3 regions of the Ralstonia insidiosa genome follow, and region 2 is predicted to be linked to each of the others. Evidence: predicted binding sites of a transcription regulator. Region 2 holds the regulator's gene; each other region holds the start of a gene.
What was found. Region 2 encodes HrcA, which represses chaperone genes, less so after heat shock. Its sites were predicted from a motif close to TTAGCACTCNNNNNNNNNGAGTGCTAA; they were not measured.

Region 1: the regulator HrcA is predicted to act here: its motif matches at 2,148-2,174, upstream of rpoH (RNA polymerase sigma factor RpoH).
Region 3: the regulator HrcA is predicted to act here: its motif matches at 1,929-1,955, upstream of groES (co-chaperone GroES).

Annotation. Positions count from the first base shown of each region.
Region 1 covers NZ_VZPV01000001.1:880,143-883,420, forward strand. The annotation lists gene cyoE (heme o synthase) at 1-438, shown strand, start outside; gene F7R11_RS04330 (SCO family protein) at 507-1,112, shown strand; gene rpoH (RNA polymerase sigma factor RpoH) at 1,181-2,104, opposite strand; gene F7R11_RS04340 (diguanylate cyclase domain-containing protein) at 2,304-3,278, opposite strand, start outside.
Region 2 covers NZ_VZPV01000001.1:3,244,639-3,247,916, reverse strand. The annotation lists gene recN (DNA repair protein RecN) at 1-43, opposite strand, end outside; gene F7R11_RS15445 (NAD kinase) at 55-993, opposite strand; gene hrcA (heat-inducible transcriptional repressor HrcA) at 1,104-2,171, shown strand; gene tauA (taurine ABC transporter substrate-binding protein) at 2,300-3,278, shown strand, end outside.
Region 3 covers NZ_VZPV01000001.1:1,243,298-1,246,575, reverse strand. The annotation lists gene groL (chaperonin GroEL) at 1-1,434, opposite strand, end outside; gene groES (co-chaperone GroES) at 1,547-1,837, opposite strand; gene F7R11_RS06000 (aquaporin) at 2,400-3,095, opposite strand; gene F7R11_RS05995 (arsenate reductase ArsC) at 3,101-3,278, opposite strand, start outside.

The DNA.
Region 1 (3,278 bases), 2.4 Mb from region 2:
GCAGCTGTCGCCAACAGCGTGCCGGCCGAGGCGTGGATCCTGGTACTGATCATCTTCACCTGGACGCCCCCGCATTTCTGGGCGCTCGCGCTGTACCGCCGTGCCGACTACGCCAAGTCAGGCCTCCCGATGCTGCCGATCACCCACGGCGAGAAATACACGCTGCTGCACATCCTGCTGTACACGCTCATCATGATTGCCGCGACCATCCTGCCGTTCGTGCACGGCATGAGCGGCTATATCTACCTGGCGACGGCGCTGGTGCTGGGCGGCGGCTTCTTCGCCTATGCGTGGCGCATGTACCGCAACTATTCCGACGCGCTGGCGCAGAAGACCTTCCGCTACTCGATCATCTATCTGTCGATCCTGTTTGCGGCGCTGCTGGTGGATCACTACTTCAAGTTCGGGCCTACGTTCACCCAAGGCGCGGCGCTGTGACGCACGGGGCTGCCGGCGAGCGCGTGCAGTTGGCGCTACGCTAGCAGCCTCTCCCCAAGACAATGACCATGCTCTCTTTCCGACACTTTCGCGCCGTTCTGTTTGCCGCATTGGCCGCCACCGTGCTGGCGCTGACGGCTTGCAGCGACAAGCCTGCCTTCAAGAACCTCGACATCACCGGTGCGAAGAGCTTCGGCAAGGATTTCTCGCTGACCGACCACACCGGCAAGCGCCGCACGCTGGCGGACTTTCGCGGCAAGGTCGTCGTGATGTTCTTCGGCTACACGCATTGCCCGGATGTTTGCCCGACCACGCTGGCTGAACTGCGCGCCGTAATGGACACCCTCGGCAAGGATGCCGATCGCGTGCAGGTGCTGTTCGTCACTGTCGACCCCGAGCGCGATACGCAAGACCTGTTGGCCAAGTACGTGCCGGCGTTCGACCCGCGCTTCATCGGCCTGCGCCCGGCCGACGAGGCGGAGCTGAAGAAGGTCGCGTCCGACTTCAAGGTGTTCTACAGCAAGGTGCCGGGCAGCAAGCCCGACAACTACACGATGGATCACACTGCAGGTAGCTACATGTTCGACACGAAGGGCAATCTGCGTCTGTTCATCAAGCATGGTCAGGGTCCTGAGCCGATCGCGCATGACGTCAAACTGCTGCTGAACGAGTGATCGCGTAACTCGCGCCCAAAAGAAAAGCCCGCCAATTTTGGCGGGCTTTTCTTTGTGAGAAGCGCAGCTTAGGCAAACGCCTGCAGCGCACCCTTCATCTTCTTCATCGCGGCCGATTCGATCTGGCGGATGCGCTCGGCCGAGACGCCGAACTCGTCAGCCAGCTCGTGCAGCGTGGCGCCGCCCGATCCGTCGTCGTTCACGTTCAGCCAGCGGGCTTCGATGATGCGGCGGCTGCGGTCGTCCAGCTTGGCCAGCGCCGTTTCGATGCCTTCGCTTTGCATGCGATCCTGGCTGCGCGACTCGATCACCCGGGTCGGCTCGTTGTGCGTGTCCGCCAGGTAGGCGATCGGGGCGAAGGATTCCTCGCCGTCGTCCATCTGGCCTTCCAGCGCAATGTCGCCACCCGAGAGGCGCGTTTCCATCTCGCGCACTTCGGCGCCCTTGACGTTGAGTTCGGCCGCTACAGCGCTGATCTCGTCCGGCGAGAAGGTCGCCTGCGCATCCTGCTTATGGCTGCGCAGATTGAAGAACAGCTTGCGCTGGGCCTTGGTGGTCGCCACCTTGACCATGCGCCAGTTCTTCAGGATGTACTCGTGCATCTCGGCCTTGATCCAGTGCATCGCGTACGAGACGAGACGCACACCCTGATCCGGGTCGAAGCGCTTGACGGCCTTCATCAGGCCGATGTTGCCTTCCTGGATCAGGTCGGCATGCGGCAGGCCGTAGCCGAGGTACTGGCGGGCGATGGACACCACGAGGCGCAGGTGCGAGAGCACCAGACGGCGCGCCGAATCGAGATCGTCGTTGTCGCGGTACTCGCGGGCCAGACGTTGTTCTTCTTCGGCCGACAGCATCGGCACCCGGTTGACGCTCTGGATGTAGGCGTCAATGTTGCCGAGGTTGCCGGGGAAGGCCAGTGCCCACGCGTTGCCCGAAGACTGCTGCGCGGCGATGGGGGAGACGGTATTCACGGGAATGACTGCGTTCACTCAGGACTCCTGTCGAAATCCAGTGGAAGTTTGGAAAAGCATCTTAGCACTCCAACCGGAAGAGTGCTAATAGGACATTTTGTGCTAGCTGATAGTTCCCGTAAATCAGATGATTGACCTCAATAGGGTGATAATTGCGCCGCAGCAAAAGTGGCCGCGCACCCAGTCATAGACCACCATTGGCAGCGTCAGTTCTCGGTTATGCCGCCGTGTTGCGCCCGCGTGACTTGGCCCAATAAAGTGCACGGTCCGCTTCACGCAAAACCACGTCGGGATCACTGATATCCGGTGCTGGGCACGCCACCCCGATGCTCGCCGTCACATGCAGCGACGCACCGCCGCGCAGGAGGATCGGCGGGCGAACCGCGCTCACCACCTTGTGTGCGGTGTGCAGCGCATCATCCGGGGCGTCGATCGGGTCCAGGAGGATGACGAATTCGTCACCTGCGAGACGGGCGACGGTGTCCGTGCGGCGGACGGCCTGCTGCAGGCGGCGGGCGACTTCCACCAGCACCGCATCCCCCGCGGCGTGGCCGTAGGTGTCGTTGATGTGCTTGAAGTGATCCACGTCCAGGTACAGCACGCCCATGGGAGCAGGCTGGCGCTGGCGGCGCTCCAGCGCGGTGCGCAGGCGCTCGTAGAGTTCGTAGCGATTGGCCAGGCCGGTGAGCGCATCGAAGCGGGCCATGCGCGAGAGCTCCATTTCGCTGCGCTTGGCCTCGGTCACGTCCTGCACGAAGGCGTAGAAGCCGCAGCGCTCGGCGCTGCAATCGCAATCCGCCGCATCCGGAACGAGCTGGCCACGCAGATAGCGCGTGCGGTGGCGCGGGCTGCCGGCGTGCGGCTTCTCATACCACGGCGCGTTGATCTCGAACTCGACCGTCTCGCCCCGCACCGCGCGGGTCAGATACGGCGCCAGCAGCGCATAGGTGCCCGGCGTGAAGACGTCCTGCGCCGGCTGGCCGCAGACCTCCTCGGGCGTGCGCTGCAGCCAGCGTGCGTGGGTGACGTTGCAGAAGGTGAAGATGCCATCAGCGTTGATGTGCGAGACCAGCAGCGGGGCGTTGTCGAGCACCAGTGTGAGCGCGCGTTCGCTGCGGGCGAGGGCGATTTCGGCTGTGGTGCGCGCGGTCAGATCCTGCAGCACCGAGAAGTAGCCACGTAGCGTGCCGCG
Region 2 (3,278 bases):
CGTGGACGATGACGAAATCGCGGATGGTGAGGCTGCGCAGCATGGCGGAGGGATTTAAAGCCGGTTGTCTTCAGTCGGGTACTCGTGCCAGTGCAGCTTCTTGCGCAGCGTGGCGTAGTAGTTGTAGCCGACCGGGTGCAGCAGTTGCACGGTGCGCTCCGAGCGGCGCACCACGATGCGGTCGCCCGGCAGCAGGGAGGTGAGCGACTGCATGTCGAAGTTGACGCTCGCATCGCGCCCGCTGGTGACCTGGATGACCACTTCCGCATCCTGCGGAATGACGATCGGCCGGTTCGACAGCGAATGCGGCGCGATGGGCACCAACACGAGGCCGGAGAGCGCCGGATGCAGGATCGGCCCACCCGCCGACAGCGCATACGCCGTCGACCCGGTGGGCGTGGAGACGATCAAGCCGTCCGAGCGCTGGTTGTACATGAAGAAGCCATCGACCGACACGGCCAGCTCCACCATGCCCGAGGTGCCTGAGCGGTTGACCACCACGTCGTTGAAGGCCAGGGCGGAGAAGATGACCTCGTCGTCGCGCACGACCTGGGATTGCAGCAGCGTGCGGGTTTCGGCTTCGTAGCGGCCGGACAACATGTCGGGCAGCACGGTATGCACATCGTCGAACGGGATGTCGGTCATGAAGCCGAGCCGCCCGTGGTTGACGCCGATCACGGGCACGCTGGCGCCGGCCAGGTGACGCCCGATGCCGAGCAGCGTGCCGTCGCCGCCGAGCACAACGGCCACGTCGGCCTGGCGGGCCATTTCTTCGGGCGGCAGGGCAGGGTAATCCTGCACACCGATATTGAGCGCCGTTTCGCGCTCGAACACGATGTCATGCCCGCGCGCGGCAATGCACGACGCCAACTCCATGAGCGGGCCGGCAATGTTGGCGGCCGAATACCGGCCGACCAGTGCGACGGTCTTGAAAGGCGAGGCAGACAAGGCAGCAGGAGGTTTCGAGGCCACGGCGGACGGGGGAATCGACATGCGCGCATTACACCATATCGATATGACCCCCGCTACGTTTGACGTTGTTTGGCGAGAAACGCCAACGTCACCCGCTGGTTGCAGTCGATTTTGCGTAAAATCGAAGAATCATGGATAAGCGCGCCACCATCCTCCTCAAGACCCTGATCGAACGGTACATCGCCGAGGGCCAGCCCGTGGGCTCGCGCACCTTGTCGAAGTATTCGGGGCTTGATCTGTCGCCGGCCACCATCCGCAATGTGATGTCCGACCTGGAGGAGATGGGTTTCATCGCCAGCCCGCACACCTCGGCCGGGCGCATTCCGACGCCGCGCGGCTACCGGCTCTTCGTCGACACCATGCTGACGGCCAGCCCGCTGGACGCGATGGGAGCACTCGGCGCGCACGACCGCATGGCGCAGCAGATGGCCGGCGTGATTGCCGAGCAGGTGCGCACGCAACTGGCGTCGCACGGGTCGGAATCGTCGCAGCGGGTGATTGCGGCGGCGGCGCAGACGCTGTCCAACCTGTCGCAGTTTGCCGGGGTGGTGATGACGCCGCGCCGCTCGCACGCGTTCCGCCAGATCGAATTCCTGCGGCTGTCGGAAAACCGTATCCTGCTGATCGTCGTCACGCCCGAGGGCGACGTGCAGAACCGCATCATCCATACCGATACGCCCTACACGCCGTCGCAGCTGGTGGAGGCGGCCAACTACATCAACGCGCATTACGGCGGCCTGACCTTCGACGCCGTACGCGAACGCCTGCGCGGCGAGCTGTCGGTGCTGCAGGCCGACATGACCTCGCTGATGCAGGCGGCGGTGGAGGCGGGCAGCAGTGCCGCGTCGGACGAAGAGCCAGTGGTGATCTCCGGCGAGCGCAAGCTGCTGGATGTGGAAGACCTGTCTTCCTCCATGGACAAGCTGCGGCGCCTCTTTGCCGTGTTCGAGCAGAAGACCGGCCTGCTGCAGCTGCTGGATGTATCTAGCCGCGCCGAGGGCGTGCAGATCTTCATCGGCGGCGAAAGCAGCCTCGTGCCGCACGAAGACATGGCTGTCATCACCGCGCCGTACGAGGTCGACGGCAAGATCGTCGGCACGCTCGGTGTGATCGGGCCGATGCGCATGGCGTATGAGCGCGTGATCCCCATCGTGGACATCACCGCCAAGCTGCTGTCGAGCACGCTCAGCCAATATTGATCTACCGAGTTTAGGTCTGCATGCGGGCTGCATAAGCTCAGCCGATTTTCTTCGACGACAGCGCGGTCTGCCGTCTCCCACAATCGACTCCGGCGCATGTGCGCGTTCTTCTTTTGCCGGAGTCTTCCATGGCTGGTTTCTCTCTTCCCCGTTTGCTGGCTGCGGCGTTGACCGCAGCCGTTTCGTTGGCGTTGTTTGGTGCCGCACCGGCACGCGCGGCGGACCGCGAGGTCGTCATCGCCTATCAGGACATGGTGCTGCCGTGGCGCTACGCCCAGGCCACCGGCGAGGTTGAGCGCGCCACCGGCTACAAGGTGACTTACCGTCAGCTCGCCAGCGGCGCCGATGTGGTGCGCGCCATCGCGTCGGGTTCCGTACAGATTGGCGAGGCAGGGTCGAGCCCGATTGCGGCCGGCGTATCGCAGGGCGTGGATCTCTCGCTGTTCTGGATTCTCGACAACATCAATGATGCCGAAGCACTGGTCGCCCGCAACGGCAGCGGCGTGTCGCGCGTGGCGGACTTGAAGGGCAAGACGCTGGGCGTGCCATACGTGTCGACTTCGCACTTTCACGCGCTGGTGGCGCTCCAGCAGGCCGGGCTGGACCCGCGCGACGTGAAGGTCGTCAACCTGCGCCCGCAGGAGCTGTCTGCCGCGTGGGACCGGGGTGACGTGGATGCCGCCTTCATTTGGGATCCGGTGCTCGCCAAGGTGAAGAAGAACGGCACGGTGCTGACCACCTCGGGCAAGATCGCTGCCGCCACCGGCAAGTCGACTTTCGATGGCTTCGTGGCAGACCGCAAGTTTGCGCGTGACAACGCGGAGTTCATCGCCAAGTTTGTCGAGGTGCTGGCCAAGGCCGATGCCGCCTATCGCGACAACAAAGCTGCCTGGACGGTGACCTCGCCGCAGGTGGCGGCGGTTGCCAAGACCTCGGGTGCCGCTGCGGCGGATGTGCCGGCAAGCCTGGCGCTGTATGCCTTCCCGGATGCGGCGGAGCAGGCTTCCAAGCGTTGGCTGGGCGGTGGCGCGCAGTCGGGTGCGGCACAGTCGCTGCTGGCGACCGCGCAGTTCCTGAAGACGCAGGGCACGATCCAGGCGGTGCTGC
Region 3 (3,278 bases), 2.0 Mb from region 2:
GTAGCCGTAGTTGCCGCTTCCTTCGATCACCTTCGACACCACAACCGAAGCCTCGTCGCCAGCGTTGGTGACGATCTGGCGCAGCGGCTCTTCCATGGCGCGCAGCACGATCTTGATGCCGGCGTCTTGGTCAGCGTTGGCACCCTTCAGGCCGGAGATCAGTGCACGGGCACGCAGCAGTGCAACACCGCCGCCAGCCACGATGCCTTCTTCCACAGCAGCGCGCGTTGCGTGCAGTGCATCTTCCACGCGGGCCTTCTTTTCCTTCATTTCGACTTCGGTGGCAGCGCCAACCTTGATCACGGCAACACCGCCGGCCAGCTTGGCCACGCGCTCTTGCAGCTTTTCACGGTCGTAGTCCGAGGTCGCTTCTTCGATCTGGGCACGCACTTGCTTCACGCGCGCTTCGATGTTGTGGGCATCGCCTGCGCCATCGATGATCGTGGTGTTTTCCTTGCCGATTTCAACGCGCTTGGCTTGGCCCAGGTCGTTCAGGGTTGCCTTTTCCAGCGTCAGGCCGACTTCTTCAGCGATGACTTGGCCGCCCGTCAGGATGGCGATGTCTTCCAGCATGGCCTTGCGGCGGTCGCCGAAGCCCGGCGCCTTCACAGCAGCCGTCTTCAGGATGCCGCGGATGTTGTTCACCACCAGCGTTGCCAGGGCTTCGCCTTCGACGTCTTCAGCGATGATCAGCAGCGGACGGCCAGCCTTGGCCACTTGCTCCAGCACCGGCAGCAGGTCGCGGATGTTGCTGATCTTCTTGTCGAACAGCAGCACGAACGGGTTGTCCAGCTGGACAACTTGCTTTTCCGGGTTGTTGATGAAGTACGGCGACAGGTAGCCGCGGTCGAACTGCATGCCTTCCACGACGTCCAGCTCATCGGCCAGCGACTTGCCGTCTTCCACGGTGATCACGCCTTCCTTGCCGACCTTGTCCATGGCTTCAGCAATGCGCTGGCCGATGGATTCGTCGCTGTTGGCCGAGATGGCGCCAACTTGAGCGATTTCCTTGCTGGTGGTCGTCGGCTTGCTGATCTTCTTCAGCTCTTCAACAGCGGCCGTCACAGCCTTGTCGATGCCGCGCTTCAGGTCCATCGGGTTCATGCCGGCGGCAACGTACTTCATGCCTTCGCGCACGATCGACTGGGCCAGCACCGTTGCGGTGGTGGTGCCGTCACCGGCGTTGTCGCTGGTCTTGGAAGCCACTTCCTTGACCATTTGCGCGCCCATGTTCTGCAGCTTGTCCTTCAGCTCGATTTCCTTGGCGACCGACACACCGTCCTTGGTCACGGTCGGGCCACCGAAGCTGCGCTCCAGCACCACGTTGCGGCCCTTCGGGCCCAGGGTCACCTTCACTGCGTTGGCGAGAATGTTCACGCCTTCGACCATCTTGGCACGTGCGGCGTCGCCGAACACTACGTCTTTAGCTGCCATCTTGAGAATCTCCGAGATCTTTGGATGTTGCCCGCGCAAGCTCAATAGGCTGCGCCGGCAATGAGGATTGGGTTACAGGTAAGCGTTGCGAACGTTATGAACGAGCGCGTGCTTACTTTTGCACCACGGCCATGATGTCTTCTTCGCGCATGACCAGGACTTCCTGACCATCCACCTTGACGCTCTGGCCGGCGTACTTGCCGAACAGCACGCGGTCGCCGACCTTCACGTCCAGCGCGATCGCATTGCCCTTGTCGTCTTTCTTGCCCGGGCCAACGGCCAGGACTTCACCTTGATCCGGCTTTTCAGCAGCGGCGTCAGGGATGACGATGCCCGAAGCGGTCTTGGTTTCGTTGTCCAGGCGCTTCACGATCACGCGGTCGTGCAAAGGACGCAGGTTCATACACAACTCCTCAATGCAAAGTGAGTGTTTATTCACAAAACACGCCGCAAGACGCGGCGCATCGGGAAAGCATCGGGGGTCGGAGGCGTTGTTAGCACTCCTGCCCGGCGAGTGCTAATTATAGGGACGGGGTATTACGATTTCAAGAATGGAAATGTCGACCTGTCGAGTTGTCGAGATTCACTCAACTCTGAACTTTGTTCACTCAACGCTGAACGCCATCGCGTTCGCATACAGTCCTTCCGTGAAGAATCCCTTTTGCTTCAATAGCTTAGCGTATGCGACGTGACGGAAGCTGAGCGACGGGTGAGAGGCGGCGCCCTCTGCGAAGCGAGCCCGCGATGGTTGACCGACCTGGCGAAAGATTATTTTTATGGCAAATAAATCACATTTGCACGTGCCATTCAGCGCGTCGAACCCGAGTGTCCACCGACGGCACTCGGGTGAACAAGGAGGCTCCAGCGCAGCCTCCTCCCAACTGCTGTTTCCTGCCCATAGCGGAAAAGCGTCGCTTACCTGAACGGGGAGGTCGCCAATGTTGGCAGCGCTCAAGGCGCTTCAACTACTGCCCGCCCGAAGGCTCGACTCCATTTGCATCGCCACACTGCGATAGCCGGGGCCCGAGCAAACGATGCAGCAAAAGCCCGAGTGCGGCTCCAACGCACTCGGCGGCGATGAAGCCGGACACGCTCGACGGCGCGATGCCAGCAAAGCTGTTGCTGAACATGCGCCCGAACGCCGCCGCCGGATTGGCGAACGACGTGGAAGCCGTGAACCAGTAAGCCGCGCCGATGTAGGCAGCCACCATGGCAGACGCCTTACCCTGCGGCGTGCGCAGGATGACCAGCAGCAAACCAGCTGTCGCCACAGCTTCGGCAATCCATTGGCCGAGTCCGCTGCGCAGCTTGGTCGAGAACTGGATGAGCGACAGGTCGAACATCGCGTGCGCCAGCCATGCGCCCAGCACGGCGCCAACGAGTTGCGCGATCACGTAGGGCATCAGGTCAGCCCAGGGCAACTCACCCTGCGCCACCATCACCGCGCTGACTGCCGGGTTGAAATGCGCGCCGCTGGTCGGGCCGAACACCTCGATCAACACATACAGGCCGCCCACCGTGGCAGCCGTGTTGGCCAGCAACGCAATCGCCGCGTTCCCGCCCGCCAGCCGCTCGGCCATGATGCCCGAGCCGATCACGATGGCCAGCAGCAATGCCGTTCCCAATGCTTCGGCAAGAAGGCGGGTTCGCAGGTCAGCCATGGCGCTCAGCGTTGCGAGATGCGCTCGAGGTTGGCCTGCAGCTCGGTGTTGCTCAGCGTGTCGAGCGGCAACATCAGCAGTTGCAGCACGCGGTAGCCGATGGCTTGGCGCGTCATCTCGAAGGCGTGGCGCTTGCCTGCGTCACCGCCCGGTGCGTTGGATGGGTCTGCATAACCCCAGTGC